DNA from 3 places in the Pseudoalteromonas sp. 13-15 genome. Region 1 is predicted to be linked to each of the others. Evidence: predicted binding sites of a transcription regulator. Region 1 holds the regulator's gene; each other region holds the start of a gene.
What was found. Region 1 encodes ArgR, which controls arginine synthesis, uptake and breakdown. Its sites were predicted from a motif close to ANTGAATANNTATTCANT; they were not measured.

Region 1 (5,370 bases):
GACCTTATTACACGACGACGTTGTTGATGAGTCAAACTTACGCCGAGGCACCCCAACCGCTAACGCTGAATTTGGTAATGCTGCTAGCGTATTAGTTGGCGACTTTATATACACGCGCTCATTCCAGTTAATGGTTGGTTTAGGCAAAATGCAAATTATGCAAATACTCGCCGATGCTACCAATATCATTGCTGAAGGTGAAGTGCTGCAACTTATGAATTGCAACGATCCAGACACAACCGAAGCCAGCTACATGCAAGTTATTTACTCTAAAACGGCTAAGCTGTTTGAGGCTGCTACCGGGCTTGCTGCTATTATTACCAATAATGATGAAGCCACGCTCAATGCATTAAACTTATACGGTATGCACTTAGGTACGGCATTTCAGCTTGTTGACGATGTGCTTGATTATAACGCCGATGCAGACCAGCTAGGTAAAAATATAGGCGATGATCTAGCCGAAGGTAAGCCGACCCTACCACTTATATATGCAATGCAACACGGTAATGCGCATCAAACACAGTTAATTCGTGATGCAATTGAGCACAGTAATGGTATGGAACATTTAGAAGAGATTTTATCTACGTTAAAACAAACCAATGCGCTTGAGTTTACAATGCAAAAAGCAGAGCTTGAAGCCGATAAAGCAATTGCTTGCTTAGATTTTCTACCAGAATCTGAATACAAGCACGCATTGGTAAGCTTAGCCCGTATAGCCGTTGACCGTGATCACTAACCTTAACGAGCCTGTTATTTAACACTAATAGTAAATAACATTCGAGCAACAAAAAAGCCTGCAAATGCAGGCTTTTTTAATGCTCATTCTGGCTATTACGCCATGAAATCAACACCTTCTTTGATGTCTTTTTTCAGTGTCTCAAGCATATCGTTCTTCGCTTTTTCTTCAAATGCGCTTAGCTCGCCGTAAGAAAGAATTTCTTCAACGCCGTTTTTACCTAAACGTACTGGGTGTGCAAAATACTCTGCATCACCATCTTCAACAGCAACGTATGCGTAATCTACAACATCTTCACCTTGTAGGCCTTTAACTAAAGACATACAAAAACGTGCTGCAGCAGCACCCATTGATAATGTAGCTGAACCACCACCTGCTTTAGCATTTACTACTTCAGTACCTGCATTTTGGATACGTGGAGTAAGTGCAGCAACTTCGTCTTCAGTGAAAGTTACGCCTTCAACTTGAGAAAGTAGAGGAAGAATCGTTGTGCCAGAGTGACCACCAATTACTGGTACTTTAACTGTAGCAACGTCTACGCCTTTAAGTTCAGCAACAAATGCTTCTGAACGAATCACGTCAAGCGTAGTAATACCAAATACACGGCTTGCATCGTATGTACCTGCTTTCTTGAACACTTCAGCAACAATCGGTACTGTGCCGTTTACTGGGTTAGTAATAATACCCACAAGTGCTTTAGGACAACTAGCTACAATGCCTTCAGCTAGTGTTTTAATGATACCGGCATTTACGTTAAATAAATCTGCACGATCCATACCTGGTTTACGTGGCATACCCGCTGGGATTAAAACAATATCAGCACCGTCAAGCGCTTTGTTTAAATCGTCTGCGCCAAAACCTGCTACTTTAACATCAGTTGGGATGTGTGATAGGTCAACAGCAACACCTGGTACAACTGGTGCAACATCGTAAAGTGATAATTCAGAACCAGCTGGTAAGCCTGTTTTTAATAGTAAAGACAATGCTTGACCGATACCGCCTGCAGCACCTAATACAGCAACTTTCATTGGAATTCTCCGTCATTTGAGGTAGGAAATACTTGTGGCCCTTAAGATAATGAAATTAGCGCCTAAAAACAAATTTATCGGGCCTATTTTGCGATATTTTCGACCATAGTTGTAAACTTTGGTGGTTTATCGCATCAAACTGTCAAGTTGACTAAACAACTGCTGCATAATTATTCATTTTTGTGTAGTATTTACAGCATAAATAACAATAATGAATAAAGACTATGCAACCTCAAGATAAACAAGAAGCATTGGTAAAAGCGTTTAAATCACTTTTAAAAGAAGAAAACTTTGGCTCTCAGGGCGAAATAGTTGATGCGCTTAAAGAGCAAGGCTTTGACAATATAAGCCAGAGTAAAGTGTCACGCATGTTAAGTAAGTTTGGTGCTGTGCGTACCCGCAACGCTAAACAAGAAATGGTTTACTGCCTACCCGCTGAAATGGGAGTGCCGACAGCTAAAAGCCCATTACGCCAGTTAGTCATTGATATTATGCATAATGAAATGATGATCATTATTCGCACCAGTCCAGGCGCTGCGCAGCTTATTGCCCGCTTACTTGACTCGTTAGGAAAGGCCGATGGTGTATTAGGTACTATTGCCGGAGACGATACTATATTTATTGCCCCAGCAAAAATCTCTGAAATAGACGTCACACTTGAACGAGTACGTATTTTATTTGATACGGTTTAAATTTGCTTTAAAAACCCAACTGAGGGGGCAAAAAAAGCTGACCCCATATCGGCTTGAGTAAAATCAAGCCAATGGTCGTAACACTCCCCCTCCCCTAAACGGCTATTTAATACAGCCTCAAATGCAGTACCAGTACTTGCGCAGCTTATGCATAACATACCTTGCTCATAAACATCGCCATAAGGCATGCTTTGATTCAACAAAAGGGGTTGCCCCTCTTCATCTTTTAACTCACTACGCGTGGCATGACTGGTATTTAGTGCTGGGGTTATAAGCGTATTATCAAGTCGTGTACGGCCCATAATTTGCTCTTGCTCACTGAGCGATAAGTGCTGCCAAACAGTTAAGTCGTGTTTATAGCGCTGAACATGAATATAACTTCCCTGATCTTCAAAACAACCAGGTTTATTAATTAAAGCAGTTGAACGCTTTTTTCTTCCGTGTGGCGTATCACCACCATAAATAAAACCATTAAAATCTCGGCCATCTAAAAAACGAAAGTTACGTATTTGCTCCACCAGCTCCACATCAGGTGCAAAAAGCTTTAAAACTTGCAATGCAAATAAGTGGTTTACGTCTTCTCTGTCTGAACGCACCTGCACAAACAAGTCGCACGGCTGAACACTCATTTGGTGATCTGGATGATTTATATTTGGAAAGCTTTGCAGCTCACTAGGAATATACTCAGGAAGAATATGAGGCCAATATTGGGCGCCAATGGCAACAACGCACGACAACATCGACTCTGAAAACTGATCATTAAACTCTTCTTCAATTGCGCTTACTTGTTTTAATTTAGCGCGCAATGATTCGTCTTGACCATCAAACACATTAAAAAATAAATGCAAACCATGCAGGTTTGCTTCAGCACAAATCCCAGATTGCGCTTGCGCCATTGTTATTCCTCAGTTTTACAGATATGTACACAGTGAATCACATTAACTATGATTCAAAAAAATTCACTGTGTGGGGTTTTATTTTTATTATAACCTGCTCATTGATTTCAAATGATTGGCCATATTGCGCTTCAACTTCAAGCGTTTGTTCGGCTATAACAACTTTATAAACATACGCAGAGCCAATAAAGCGACGACTTAATATTGTAGCCCGTTTACTGAGTTTGTCACTTTGACACTCTTGCACAAGTTCAATTTGGTGAGGTCGCACATATAACTCACCACTACATGGATAGCAGCTCGTTTGCATATCTGACTCAACGGTGCCAAAAGGTGTTTTATATTCAGTAGCCGTTAATGCTTCTGCGGATAAGTATATGCCTTGACCTAGAAACTCTGCAACCACCTTTGACCTAGGAGCAGCAAAAAGCTGCTCTGGCGTGCCTTGTTGGGCAATACTACCGCGATCCATAATGGCAAGCGTATCAGAAAAAGCAAAAGCCTCTTCTTTTGAATGGGTAACAAATACCGCTGATACTTGTTGCGCCTTAATAATACGGCGAATATCTGCAATTAATTCAAAACGAACTTGGGTATCTATATTTGAAAACGGCTCATCAAGAAGTAGTAAACTTGGTTTATAAGCCAACGCACGGGCAATCGCAACGCGTTGCTGCTGCCCACCAGAAAGCTGGTGAGGAAATCTATCTGCGCAACCAGACAAATGCACTAACTGAAGCATTTCATCCACACGCTGTTGTTTTTCGGATTGGCTCATTTTACCTAACCCAAACGCAATGTTATTTGCTACGCTTAGATGAGGAAACAACGCGTAATCTTGAAACATCATACCTATATTTCGGTTCTCTGGTGCAATAAATGTTGACTCATCACTTACCAGCTTTCCATCTATAAATACACTTCCGTGCTTGGTCTCAACTAAGCCTGCAATGGCTTTTAATGTGGTGGTTTTACCGCAGCCACTGGCACCAAGCAAACATACAATCTCATCTTTACCCACGGTTAAGTCTAAGTTTTCGATCACCTTTGTACCGTTATAGTGATAGCTGACACCTTGCAAAATTAAACTACTCATTTAAGTGTGTTGCTCCATAGAACGATTAATAAAATACAAAGGGATAAATCCAACAATAACAATAGATAAAGCAGATATAGAAGCAAGCTCTAACTGCTCATCACTCACGTACTGAAAAACATGCGTTGCTAGACTTTCAAAGTTAAATGGTCTGAGTAATAACGCCGCAGGAAGTTCTTTCATGCATTCAATAAAAACAAGTAAAGCAGCAGTCAGTAAGCCTCTTCTTAATAAAGGTAGGTGCACTAAACGCAATGTTTGGCCTTGGCTTTTACCCATAGACTGGCTTGCCATATCAAGTGATGGACTAATACGCACAAAGCTCGACTCTATCGCTCCGTGAGCAATGGCATAAAACCGAACGACATAAGCAATCACAATAGTAAACACACTGCCTGTTAGTAACAGGCCTATATCTAAATTATAAGGCTCTAATACATTATTAATACTACTTTCTAACAGTGTTAAAGGTAATAAAACGGCAATTGCTAATACGGTGCCAGGCAGTGCATAGCCCGTACTAGCTAGTCGCCCAGGTACGAGAGGGTAAGACTGTTTTGCTATACGCTGATAAAAAACAACAAAAACACCTAATGCAATTGTTATTACGCTCACAACGCCTGACACTTTTAGGCTTTGCCACGCATAATTAAAAAACTCAGCACTCCATGCTTTTTCAAAGTAGGTAATGGCGTAATTAAGTAATACTGCAATCGGGATCACAAAAGATACAAGTAAAACCGTGCCACAAAATGCCGTTGCTAACCAAGCCGACTTTCCCTTTAAAATATAAAGTGCTTCGCTATTTACGCCCGATTGGCGTTCAAATACAGCTTGATTACGACGACTAAAGCGCTCTGCCATAAGCGCTAAAAAAAGTAGTAACAGCATTACACCTGATATTTTTGCAGCAGCAGTCAAG
Region 2 (5,370 bases), 140 kb from region 1:
CAGAATCTTTTAACGTTACCTCTTTAAGCTCACCGCCTTGCGCTACTACAACGTCGTAAACCTTACCGTCTACCTTAACGCTATATTGCTCAGCCTTAACACTGTTACCTTTGGCTGACACCTTAGCTGGTGACTTACTTGAATTATCTTCTACGCTAGGGACTGGTTCGAACGCATCTGGGTTATTGCGGTTTTTGATAAACTTCAAACCAACTTGCGGGAACAGTGCATAAGTAAGTACGTCGTCAATTTTATCATCAGCGAGTGTTAAACCTTGTTCTTGCGCTTCTTTTAATAGCTCAGCTTCAAGCGTTTCAAGTTCAGGCGCAATATTGTCAGCTGGGCGACACGTAATAACGTCGCTACCATCGAGTACTCGCTCTTGTAGCTCTTTATTCATTGGAGCTGGAGTTAAACCGTACTCACCTTTTAATACACCTGCGGTTTCTTTTGTGATTGTTTTGTAACGCTCACCGGTTAGCACGTTAAGCACAGCCTGCGTACCTACAATTTGCGACGTTGGCGTAACAAGTGGAATAAAGCCTAAATCTTCGCGTACACGCGGTATTTCAAGCAACACTTCGTTAAGCTTATCGGCTGCACCTTGCTCTTTAAGCTGGTTTTCCATGTTAGTTAACATGCCACCAGGTACTTGAGCCAATAAGATTCGTCCATCAACCCCTTTAAGGCTACCTTCGAATGCAGCGTATTTTTTACGTACATCTCTAAAGTAAGCAGCAATTTCTTCAAGTTGGTTTAAATCGAGTTCGGTATCGCGTGCGGTACCTTCAACAATCGCTACAATTGTTTCCGTTGCTGAGTGACCGTAAGTCATACTCATAGAAGAAATAGCGGTATCAAGCATATCAATACCGGCATCAATAGCTTTTTGATATGTAGCGGTGCTTAAACCTGTTGTAGCATGGCACTGCATAGCGATTGGAATAGACACCGTTTCTTTAAGCGCTTTTATAAGCTCTTCTGCATCGTACGGTTTTAATAAACCCGCCATATCTTTAATACAAATTGAATGACAGCCAAGCTCTTCTAGTTGCTTAGCTAAAGTTAACCACATATCAAGTGTATGAACAGGGCTTACCGTGTACGAAATAGTACCTTGAGCATGAGCACCTACTTTTACAGCCGCTTTAATCGCAGTTTCTAAGTTACGCACATCATTCATTGCATCAAAAATACGGAACACGTCAACGCCATTTTTATGTGCGCGCTCTACAAACTTTTCAACTACATCATCAGCATAATGGCGGTAACCTAATAAGTTTTGACCGCGTAATAGCATTTGCTGTTTAGTGTTTGGCATCGCTTTTTTTAGCGCACGAATACGTTCCCATGGATCTTCACCTAAATAGCGAATACACGAATCAAATGTTGCCCCACCCCACGACTCAATTGACCAATAACCAGCATCATCTAGTTTGCTGGCAATCGGTAGCATGTCGTCTAAACGCATACGAGTGGCAAGTAATGACTGATGAGCGTCACGTAGAACCAATTCTGTTAATTTTAATTTAGCCATGTGTGAGCCCCTTATTTGTTATTTGATTTGTACTGAGCAATGGCAGCACTAATAGCAGCGATGTGCTCATTTGGCACACCTTGAGATTTAAATGATGGTGATTTAACTGGAGCCGCAACGTCAGCAGGGCTAAAACGCGCCACCAAGTTAGACATAATTGTAACTGCGCCAATTAATATTGAAAGAAAGACAAACACCCCAACCATTCCTGTTAGCATTAAGCTACCAGCAGTTGCAAGTACAGCACCTATATCCATTCTTCTCCCCTTGAAACCCATATCGAAAAATAAAAAGTCGATTTAGTTAAATATTTATTCACTAGATAATAACAAAACAAATACCTTTGTCTAGCCATTGTAAATTGGTAAAACCAATTAAAATAAAAATAACATATAACCAAATTTATTAACCACAGTAAAAACCCTTACTCATCAACACCCCATAATACACAGAAAAAATACTCACTATATCTATAAGCTATAGGTAAAGTTTAAACAAAGCCTATTTTTGCGTACTCTACTAAACCTACTGTGAGCCATAAAGTGTAGAGAAAATAAAATTTGTTAATTGGTCTTACCAAACATAGCTTTTCGGTGGCGATATATTTTTGTGTGTGAATAAGTTACACAACCCAACGTAAAAGTTACCAATCAAGCAAACTCAAAAACACAGAGAAAAAACGTAAACAACTGATATTAAACAAAAATATATCATGGCACGCAACTAGCATTAACTATTGTGTACAAATTTGATAACCAAGGAGAAAACAATGTTACGCTGGACAATCACATTTTTAGTTATTGCTTTAATCGCTGCAGTGTTAGGTTTTGGTGGCATCGCGGGTGCCGCAGCTGGTATAGCAAAAATTATATTCTTTATTTTTATAGTACTTTTAGTTATTTCGTTAGTTTCAGGTGCGCTGCGTGGTAAATCGCCCAGGTAGGCATATACTCAACTAACACTACAATTTTATTTATTTGCAAGGAATTACATTATGAACTCTACAACTTTAAAAGCAGCACTAATTGGTCTTTTCGCAAGTTTTTTCATCATGGGTTGCCAAGATAACAACGCAGAAGAAGCCGGTGAACGTATTGATGAAGTAGTAACAGATGTACAAAACTCTGTTGAAGATACGTGTGAAGAAGTAAAAGAAGGCGTAAACGCTGAAGAAACTAACTGTTAATAGTTAGTATATTAAAAAACGGCCACCTGGCCGTTTTTTTGTGCCCGAAATAAATGCACGCATTATAAAGCTGCTCATTTATAAGCGAACTTGCTAAAATATACAAAACGATTTTTAAAGCAAGGCACTATGTCATTTTCAACTACCTACACACTTGATAAACCCTACTTTTATGAATGCTTTGACGAGTCACTTCCTTACAGTAAACGCGCGCAGCCTAAGTATTTTTTACTGGTACTATTAGTTTCGCTTGGTTTATTTAGCATTTACGGTTTAGCTGATCATTATTTAGGAACATTTTTGATCATGGTTGCTGTACTCGAATGCGTTGCTTTTTATTATCGCAGGCCATGGTGGGTAACCAGACAAATGTTTAGCAGAGCATCAGGCTCAGAGGTTACGCTCACTTTTGATGATGAAGGCATTAAATCGGCAAACCATTACAAAAGCTACCAGCTCGCTTGGCAAGACATCACTGACGTAATCGAAACACCACAGGGCTTATTGATAAAAAATAAAAACAACATGCAATATATCTCTAAGCAAATACTCACAGATGAAATGCTCGACTTTATAAACAAAAAAGCCACTCAATGAGTGGCTTTTTGGCTTAGCTAAATAAATTATTTAGTTAAGTATACGTGTTGATTAAGCATTGCCCGGATTAGGGTTAGACTTTTCAGCTTGTATACGCATGTAAATCTCTTCACGATGCACTGAAACGTCTTTTGGTGCATTTACACCAATTCGAACTTGATTTCCTTTAACTCCTAAAACGGTCACTGTTACTTCGTCACCGATCATAAGGGTTTCACCTACTCTACGAGTTAGTATTAGCATTCTCTTGCTCCCATGTTCCAATAAAAATTATATGATTCCGCTTATCCATATTAATGAAAAATAGACTAAAAAGTAAGTAAAAACTCACTATCTATCTACTTTCCGTTAAAAATACTTTATGTAATGCACGAACAGCCAGTTCGAGGTACTTTTCATCTATTAAAACTGAAATTTTAATCTCTGATGTAGACACTAAAACTACATTAATATTTTCATTTGCTAAGGCATCAAAAAATAAACTAGCAACACCCCAGTGCGATTTCATTCCCATACCAACAGCAGATACTTTTGCAATGGTTGTTAGCCCGATTATATTTTCAGCACCTAAAGACACCTTTTGCTCGGTTAGTAACTCAAGTGCTTGCGGGTAGTCGTTCGAGTGCACAGTAAAAGCATAGTCTATTTTTTCAAAGATATGATTAACTTGATTAATCATATCTATTTCGATGCCGTTATCAGCAAAAAGTTTCAATATTTTTACAAGATTTTGAGTGCCGCTTTGCACACCCTGTACCTTAATTAAGCACTCATCAGCATTAAATGCAATACCCGAAACAACTTTACTTGGCATATCGTCTTCCTCAAACGTAATCAATGTTCCTTCATCGGGGTTAAAGCTCGAAAGCACCCTTAATGGAACATTGTGTTTACCTGCCGCCTCAACAGAACGAATATGCAATACTTTAGCACCTAAGCTTGCTAACTCTAGCATTTCAGCAAAGGTCACTTGGCTCATTCTTCGTGCGTTAGGCTCAACCCGAGGATCTGTAGTATATACGCCGTCAACATCAGTATAGATCTGACATTCATCAGCTTTTATAGCCGCAGCTATTTCTACAGCCGACGTATCAGTACCGCCTCTACCAAGGGTTGTTATATTGCCTTCAACATCACGCCCCTGAAATCCGGCAATAATAGCAATACGGTTATGCTCAAGTTCATGCTTTAAACGTGTAGCTGCAATGTCTGTAATGCGGGCTTTACCGAACATATTATCGGTTTGAATATTAACTTGATCAGCTAATAGGCTAACGGCTGAATGGCCGCGTTTGATAATAGCCATAGCCAATAACGAAACCGATACTTGCTCGCCGGTACTAATTAGTACGTCGAGCTCGCGGTTACTAGGACGAGAATCTATTTGTTTGGCAAGATTAATTAAGCGGTTGGTTTCTCCCGACATAGCCGAGAGCACCACAACCACTTGATGACCTTGTTGCCTAGTTTTAACAACAAGGTCGGCGACCGCTTCTATTCGCTCTATTGAGCCAACCGACGTGCCGCCATACTTCTGTACAATTAACGCCACTTAGGCTTAAGTACGCTCAGTTAACCAAGCAGTAACACTATCAAGTGCAGCAGCAAGGTTTTGTGGCTCAGAACCACCCGCTTGTGCCATATCAGGACGACCGCCACCTTTACCGCCTACTTGAGAAGCCATGTGGTTTACAAGCTCACCGGCTTTTACTTTACCAGTTAAGTCTTTAGTCACACCGGCAATTAGACTTACTTTTTCACCGCTGGCAACACCGAGGGCAATAACACCTGAGCCAATCTTATTTTTAAGGTCGTCAACCATACCGCGAAGCGCTTTAGACTCAGTGCCTTCAACATTTGCAACCAATAACTTAACGCCATTAATTTCTACAATCGAATCAAGTAACGACGCACCTGCTGCGCTCGCTAGCTTATCGTTAAGCTGAGCAATTTGCTTTTCAAGGCCTTTAGACTTCTCAAGAAGCGCTGATACTTTTTCAAGTACCGATGCGCTATCGCCTTTCACAAGCGCTGCTACATCGCTAAGCTG
Region 3 (5,370 bases), 1.5 Mb from region 1:
CACTTTGACTAAACGGTTTTACTTTGTCAGAGTCTATGTAAACAGAAAAACCACTTCGTACCATTTTTAAACGTTGAGCACCTACTTGGGATTGATAAAGATTTGCAGCATCTTGATAAGTTAGTTGAAGAGGCTGGTTATCTGACGTCCACCATGTGCTTCCATCGTCCATTATCTGTAACTGCACACTAAAAAGCTGACTGCTCTTGTGCGGGATTGGATCGGCCGACATCATGTGATACACACTCAAACTAGTCATGGTGATGCCAATACCAATTGCTATGGCAAGTACCATTAAAAAGCTTACGAGTGGTGTGCGTTTAAAGCTACGCCAACTCAGATCAATATAATGAACCAGCATGAATTATACTCCTTGTGCGACTTTTATTGGCTGTGTACCTTGGTACAAAGTAAAGTCAGCAAGTTGTCCATCAACTACTTGAATGTTGCGCGGTGCGCGGCGGGCTAATTCACTGTCATGTGTCACCATTATAATGGTGGCGCCATCGCGATTTATTTGCTCAAGTAATTCCATCACTTGGCGAGCCATTAGGCTGTCTAAGTTACCGGTGGGCTCATCGGCAAGTAAAAAACGTGGTTCGCCGGCAAGTGCGCGGGCTATAGCGACGCGTTGTTGCTGGCCGCCAGAAAGTTGCTGAGGTAAATGTTTAGCGCGGGAGGCTAAGCCTACTTGTTCTAAACATTGCTCTATTCTACGTTTACGTTCTTTTGCTTTAATACCTCTATAACGAAGAGGTACTTCAATATTTTCATAGAGGTTTAAATCTGGTATTAAATTAAAACCTTGAAAGATAAAACCAATTTTTTGATTTCGGCAATCGGCACGTTGGTTGTCGTTTAGGTTACCCACATTTACACCATCTAAAATATAATCACCTTCACTAAAGGGTTCTAACATACCGGCAATATTTAAAAAGGTAGTTTTCCCAGAGCCGCTAGGGCCTGTGACAGCTATAAATTCGCCTTCATTTACATTTAAATTAAAGTCTCTTAATGCGTGAGTTTGAACCATTTCAGTTTGGTATACTTTACTTATGTTTTTCATTTGTAACATGGTTTTTCCTTAAATTGGCGCTGGTTGAGAGCGCTTCTAATTTAATAAAAGCGTGTCTACTTGGTTAAATTGGTTGTAGCTAGAAATTATTATTTCGTCGTTTTCATTTAAGCCGCTTAAAATTTCTACCGCGTTAATGCTGGTGGCACCTACGGATATAGGTATACGTCTTGCAAAATTTCCGTCTATTTTATATGCAACAATGCCGCCTTGTTGCATAAAAGCGCCTCGCTTTACCTGCAGCACATTTTGGCGATTGTCTAGTAAAATACGCGCGGTTAAACGTTGATTTTGGCGAATGTTATTGCTGTTGCTTGTAAAGCGAACACGTGTGGTTACTTCGCGATTATTAACTTCGGGTGATATAGCCGAGAGCACTCCCATTATTGTTTCGTTCCCTAGCTTAAGCTCTACGTCCATACCTAACCCGAGTTCGTTTGCGTAACTTTCTGGCACCTGCAACTGTGCTTCAAAATGACTTAAATCAACGAGTGTCATCAGAGGCTGACTTTGCGTGACGGCTGCTTTTTGTTGCACAAGCAGATTGCCAACAATGCCTGTCACTGTGGCCCGAATTGACAGCTCATTTACTTTTCTATGTAAGTCATCAACGATCAGCTGCTGACGCTCTACATCACTTTTAGCAGCTTGCAATTCAAATGCGAGTGTATCTTTAGCAAGTGCCACCTCTTGCTGTGCGTGTTTATAGGTAAGCTGTGCACGTGATAAGTCGTCTATTGCTTTTTCAAGGTCTATTTGGCTTATTAAATGCTTTTTAATTGATAGTTTTGCGCGACGATCTTCTCTTTGTGCTGCGTTTAATTCTACACTTGCCATATCGAGTGTTTTTGTAAGGGTTAAAGTGTCTCTTCTTGATTGTAGGTGTTGCCTTTTAAGTTCACCCTCTAAGCGTTGTAATACGGATTGTTGTTGTTTTAATTCATTGGTAAGTTCAGGGCTATGAAGTACAGCAAGCTCGTCGCCTTTGGTAACTGTATCGCCAGCTTTTACGTGCAAGCTTACAAAGCCTCTCTCTGGGCTGTAGATATGTGGTGCATTGGCGGCAACAATTTTTCCACTTGCGGCTACATCGCGAATAAGCGTTTTAATTTCTACTTTTGCTATTTGCACCTTTTCTTGGCTAAATGATTTAGTTGCATCCGAGCCTGACATAACTCCATAAGTAGCAGCAATAACAAGCAACAACACAGCGATAATTAAAAGAAAACGTTTTTTATGGTTTGCGGGTGTTTTAACTTGTATGTCTTGAGCACTGGTATCTTTAATCATTATTCAACCTTAACTAAATGAATTTATATTTTTTTCAAACATGACATAAAGTAGTGCTGCAAAAATAGCGGCTAGTGGCGAGAGTAAAAATAAGCTTAAAGTGAACATAATTCTTCCAAATAATAATTACTAAATTACACTATACGATTAGCATGCCAAAATTTAACCTATTGATATTAATATACTTAATAATTTATTTATTAAAGTAATATGTCCGCGGACACTTTATGTGTCCGCTTCGGACACATAAAAAGCAATATATAAAGAGTAGATACTGCGTTGCGGGTACAAGAAAACCAATAACGTCGGCACCACAGTGAACTCAAAGTGTAAGTGTATTTTAAAGCTAAGCTACTCAGGCGATTAAATAGCGGGGTGACATTTAAGCTTTGACTGGTTTTATTTTTCTATTTACGAATAATTAATCAAAGTAATGAGTGGTTAAATTACAGTTTTTAAGCTGAATGAAGAATAAGGAACATAATTCTACCTGTATTTATCCCTTTTATAATTCGTTAATGAAAAGGGGTAATATTATTTGCATAATCCCCACATTTTATAAATTCCTTTAATTGAATATTTATTCACTAATATTTAGGTTTACGTTTACGTAAACTGTGTTTTTATTTAGAGCTATTTTTACAAAATGTTAAACTTGACACCAGTGTCATGAAAAAATAACGATGAAAACACCGCTAAATGTTAATAAAAATGATAAAAAAGAAATCTTGCTATGAAGTGAGAAATATTCAAGAATGTGAATATGTATTCAAATTACTGTTGACTCTATTTGATATAGAGGCTAGTTTTGACCGGCTGTTAGCAAATCGTCGAGCAGTTCATTAACGCTAACAGTGAAGCAAGGGGAGGGGTCTATGTTATACGACTCGAAATTAGAGAAAGAAAATTGTGGCTTTGGCTTAATTGCCCAAGTTAATGGTCAGGCTAGTCACCGGCTTATTCGTACTGCTATTACTGGGTTGGATCGTATGCAACACCGTGGCGGTATTTCTGCTGATGGTAAAACAGGCGATGGCTGTGGTTTGCTTTTGCAAAAACCAGATAGTTTTTTCCGTGCTATTGCAAGTGAGCATAACTGGCACCTTGGTAAAAACTATGCAGTAGGCATGATCTTTTTAAATTCAGATCCTGTTTTAGCACAAGCTGCAAAGGAAATTCTTAGCGAAGAATTAGAAAAAGAAACGCTAAATATTTTAGGCTGGCGCGAAGTGCCTACCGACCCATCAATGCTAGGTCCAATTGCTGTGCAGCAATTACCGGGCTTTGAGCAAATTTTTGTAAGCGCACCTGAAGGTTGGCGTTCAAAAGATTTAGAACGTCGCTTATACGTAGCGCGCCGTCGTGCTGAAAAACGTTTAGCAGACGATGAATCATTTTACATTGCAAGTTTATCTGGGTTAGTGACTATCTATAAAGGCCTTATGATGCCTGCAGATTTGCCTAATTTTTATTTAGACTTAGCTGACATTCGTATGACCAGCGCAATTTGTGTTTTTCATCAACGCTTTTCAACAAACACACAGCCTCGTTGGCCACTTGCTCAACCTTTCCGCTATTTAGCGCACAATGGTGAAATTAACACCATTGAGGGTAACCGTCAGTGGGCTCGTGCTCGCTCGTATAAATTTTCGTCTCCACTTATTCCAGATTTACAAAGCGCAGCGCCGTTTGTTAATGAAACAGGCTCAGATTCGTCAAGCCTTGATAACATGCTAGAACTATTTTTAGCCGGTGGCATGGATTTATTCCGTGCTATGCGCATGCTGGTGCCGCCTGCATGGCAAAAAAACCGCGCTATGGATGACGATTTACGTGCATTTTATGATTTTAATTCCATGCATATGGAGCCATGGGACGGTCCTGCGGGGATTGTTATGTCAGATGGCCGTTTTGCAGCCTGTAACTTAGACCGAAATGGTCTTCGTCCTGCGCGTTATGTAATCACACAAGATGGTTTTATTACCCTTGCTTCTGAAGTCGGCATTTGGGATTACACCGCCGATGAAGTAGTTGAAAAAGGTCGAGTGGGTCCGGGTGAGCTTTTAGTAATTGATACTAAATTGGGGAAAATTTGGCACTCAGACGAAATCGACCAAGATTTAAAATCTCGCCATCCTTATAAGTCGTGGCTTGAAGAAAATGTTAAGCGCTTGACTCCCTTTGAAGAATTAAAAGAGCAAGATGCAGGCAATCGTTCATTTGACGATGAAACGTTAGCTAAATATCAAAAAATGTTTGGTTATACCAATGAAGAGTTGGATAGCGTTATTCGTGTAATGGGTGAAAACGGGCAAGAAGCGACTGGCTCAATGGGTGATGACACTCCGTTTGCTGTGTTAAGCGAAGGGCATCGTTCACTATACGATTATTTCCGTCAAAAGTTTGCACAAGTCACTAACCCGCCAATTGATCCTCTTCGCGAAAACCATGTTATGTCTTTGGCTACGTGTATTGGTAGCGAACAAAATGTGTTTAACGAAACAACAGGGCACGCTAAGCGCTTACAGTTCGATACACCTATTTTAATGTATGCAGACATGCAGCAGCTACTAAATGCAGATGAAGCGCATTACAGCTATTGTAAAATTGATATTACTTACACTGTTGAAGAAGGCTTAGAAAACGCAGTTAAACGCATTTGCGATAAAGCAAAAGAGAAAGCAGCTGCTGGCTCTATCATGCTTATTTTAACTGATCGTAATTTTGACGATGTAAACCTACCTATCCCTGCGGCTATGGCTGTAGGTGCAGTGCAAAAGTGTTTGGTTGATAACAATTTACGCTGTGAATCAAACATCATAATTGAAACGGGTAGCGTAAGAGACCCTCATCAATTTGCAGTGTTACTTGGTTTTGGCGCAACAGCTATTTACCCATACTTAGCGTATGAGTCGTTGGTAGCGATGAGCGACAGTAAAATCATCGATAAATCTTACTGCGAGGTAACCCTTGCTTATCGTAAAGCGGTAAACAAAGGTTTATAC

Region 2: the regulator ArgR is predicted to act here: its motif matches at 1,840-1,857, upstream of ATS72_RS08710 (OadG family protein).
Region 3: the regulator ArgR is predicted to act here: its motif matches at 3,122-3,139, upstream of gltB (glutamate synthase large subunit).

Annotation. Positions count from the first base shown of each region.
Region 1 covers NZ_CP019162.1:2,016,509-2,021,878, forward strand. Annotated here, with positions in the region: gene ispB (octaprenyl diphosphate synthase) at 1-736, shown strand, start outside; gene mdh (malate dehydrogenase) at 832-1,764, opposite strand; gene argR (transcriptional regulator ArgR) at 1,989-2,456, shown strand; gene ATS72_RS09395 (Dyp-type peroxidase) at 2,453-3,352, opposite strand; gene ATS72_RS09400 (ABC transporter ATP-binding protein) at 3,399-4,448, opposite strand; gene ATS72_RS09405 (ABC transporter permease) at 4,449-5,370, opposite strand, start outside.
Region 2 covers NZ_CP019162.1:1,874,725-1,880,094, forward strand. Annotated here, with positions in the region: gene oadA (sodium-extruding oxaloacetate decarboxylase subunit alpha) at 1-1,537, opposite strand, end outside; gene ATS72_RS08710 (OadG family protein) at 1,549-1,794, opposite strand; gene ATS72_RS08715 (DUF1328 family protein) at 2,307-2,480, shown strand; gene ATS72_RS08720 (hypothetical protein) at 2,532-2,723, shown strand; gene ATS72_RS08725 (YcxB family protein) at 2,853-3,320, shown strand; gene csrA (carbon storage regulator CsrA) at 3,372-3,563, opposite strand; gene ATS72_RS08735 (aspartate kinase) at 3,655-4,872, opposite strand; gene alaS (alanine--tRNA ligase) at 4,879-5,370, opposite strand, start outside.
Region 3 covers NZ_CP019162.1:477,292-482,661, forward strand. Annotated here, with positions in the region: gene ATS72_RS02365 (ABC transporter permease) at 1-361, opposite strand, end outside; gene ATS72_RS02370 (ABC transporter ATP-binding protein) at 365-1,075, opposite strand; gene ATS72_RS02375 (efflux RND transporter periplasmic adaptor subunit) at 1,112-2,365, opposite strand; gene gltB (glutamate synthase large subunit) at 3,241-5,370, shown strand, end outside.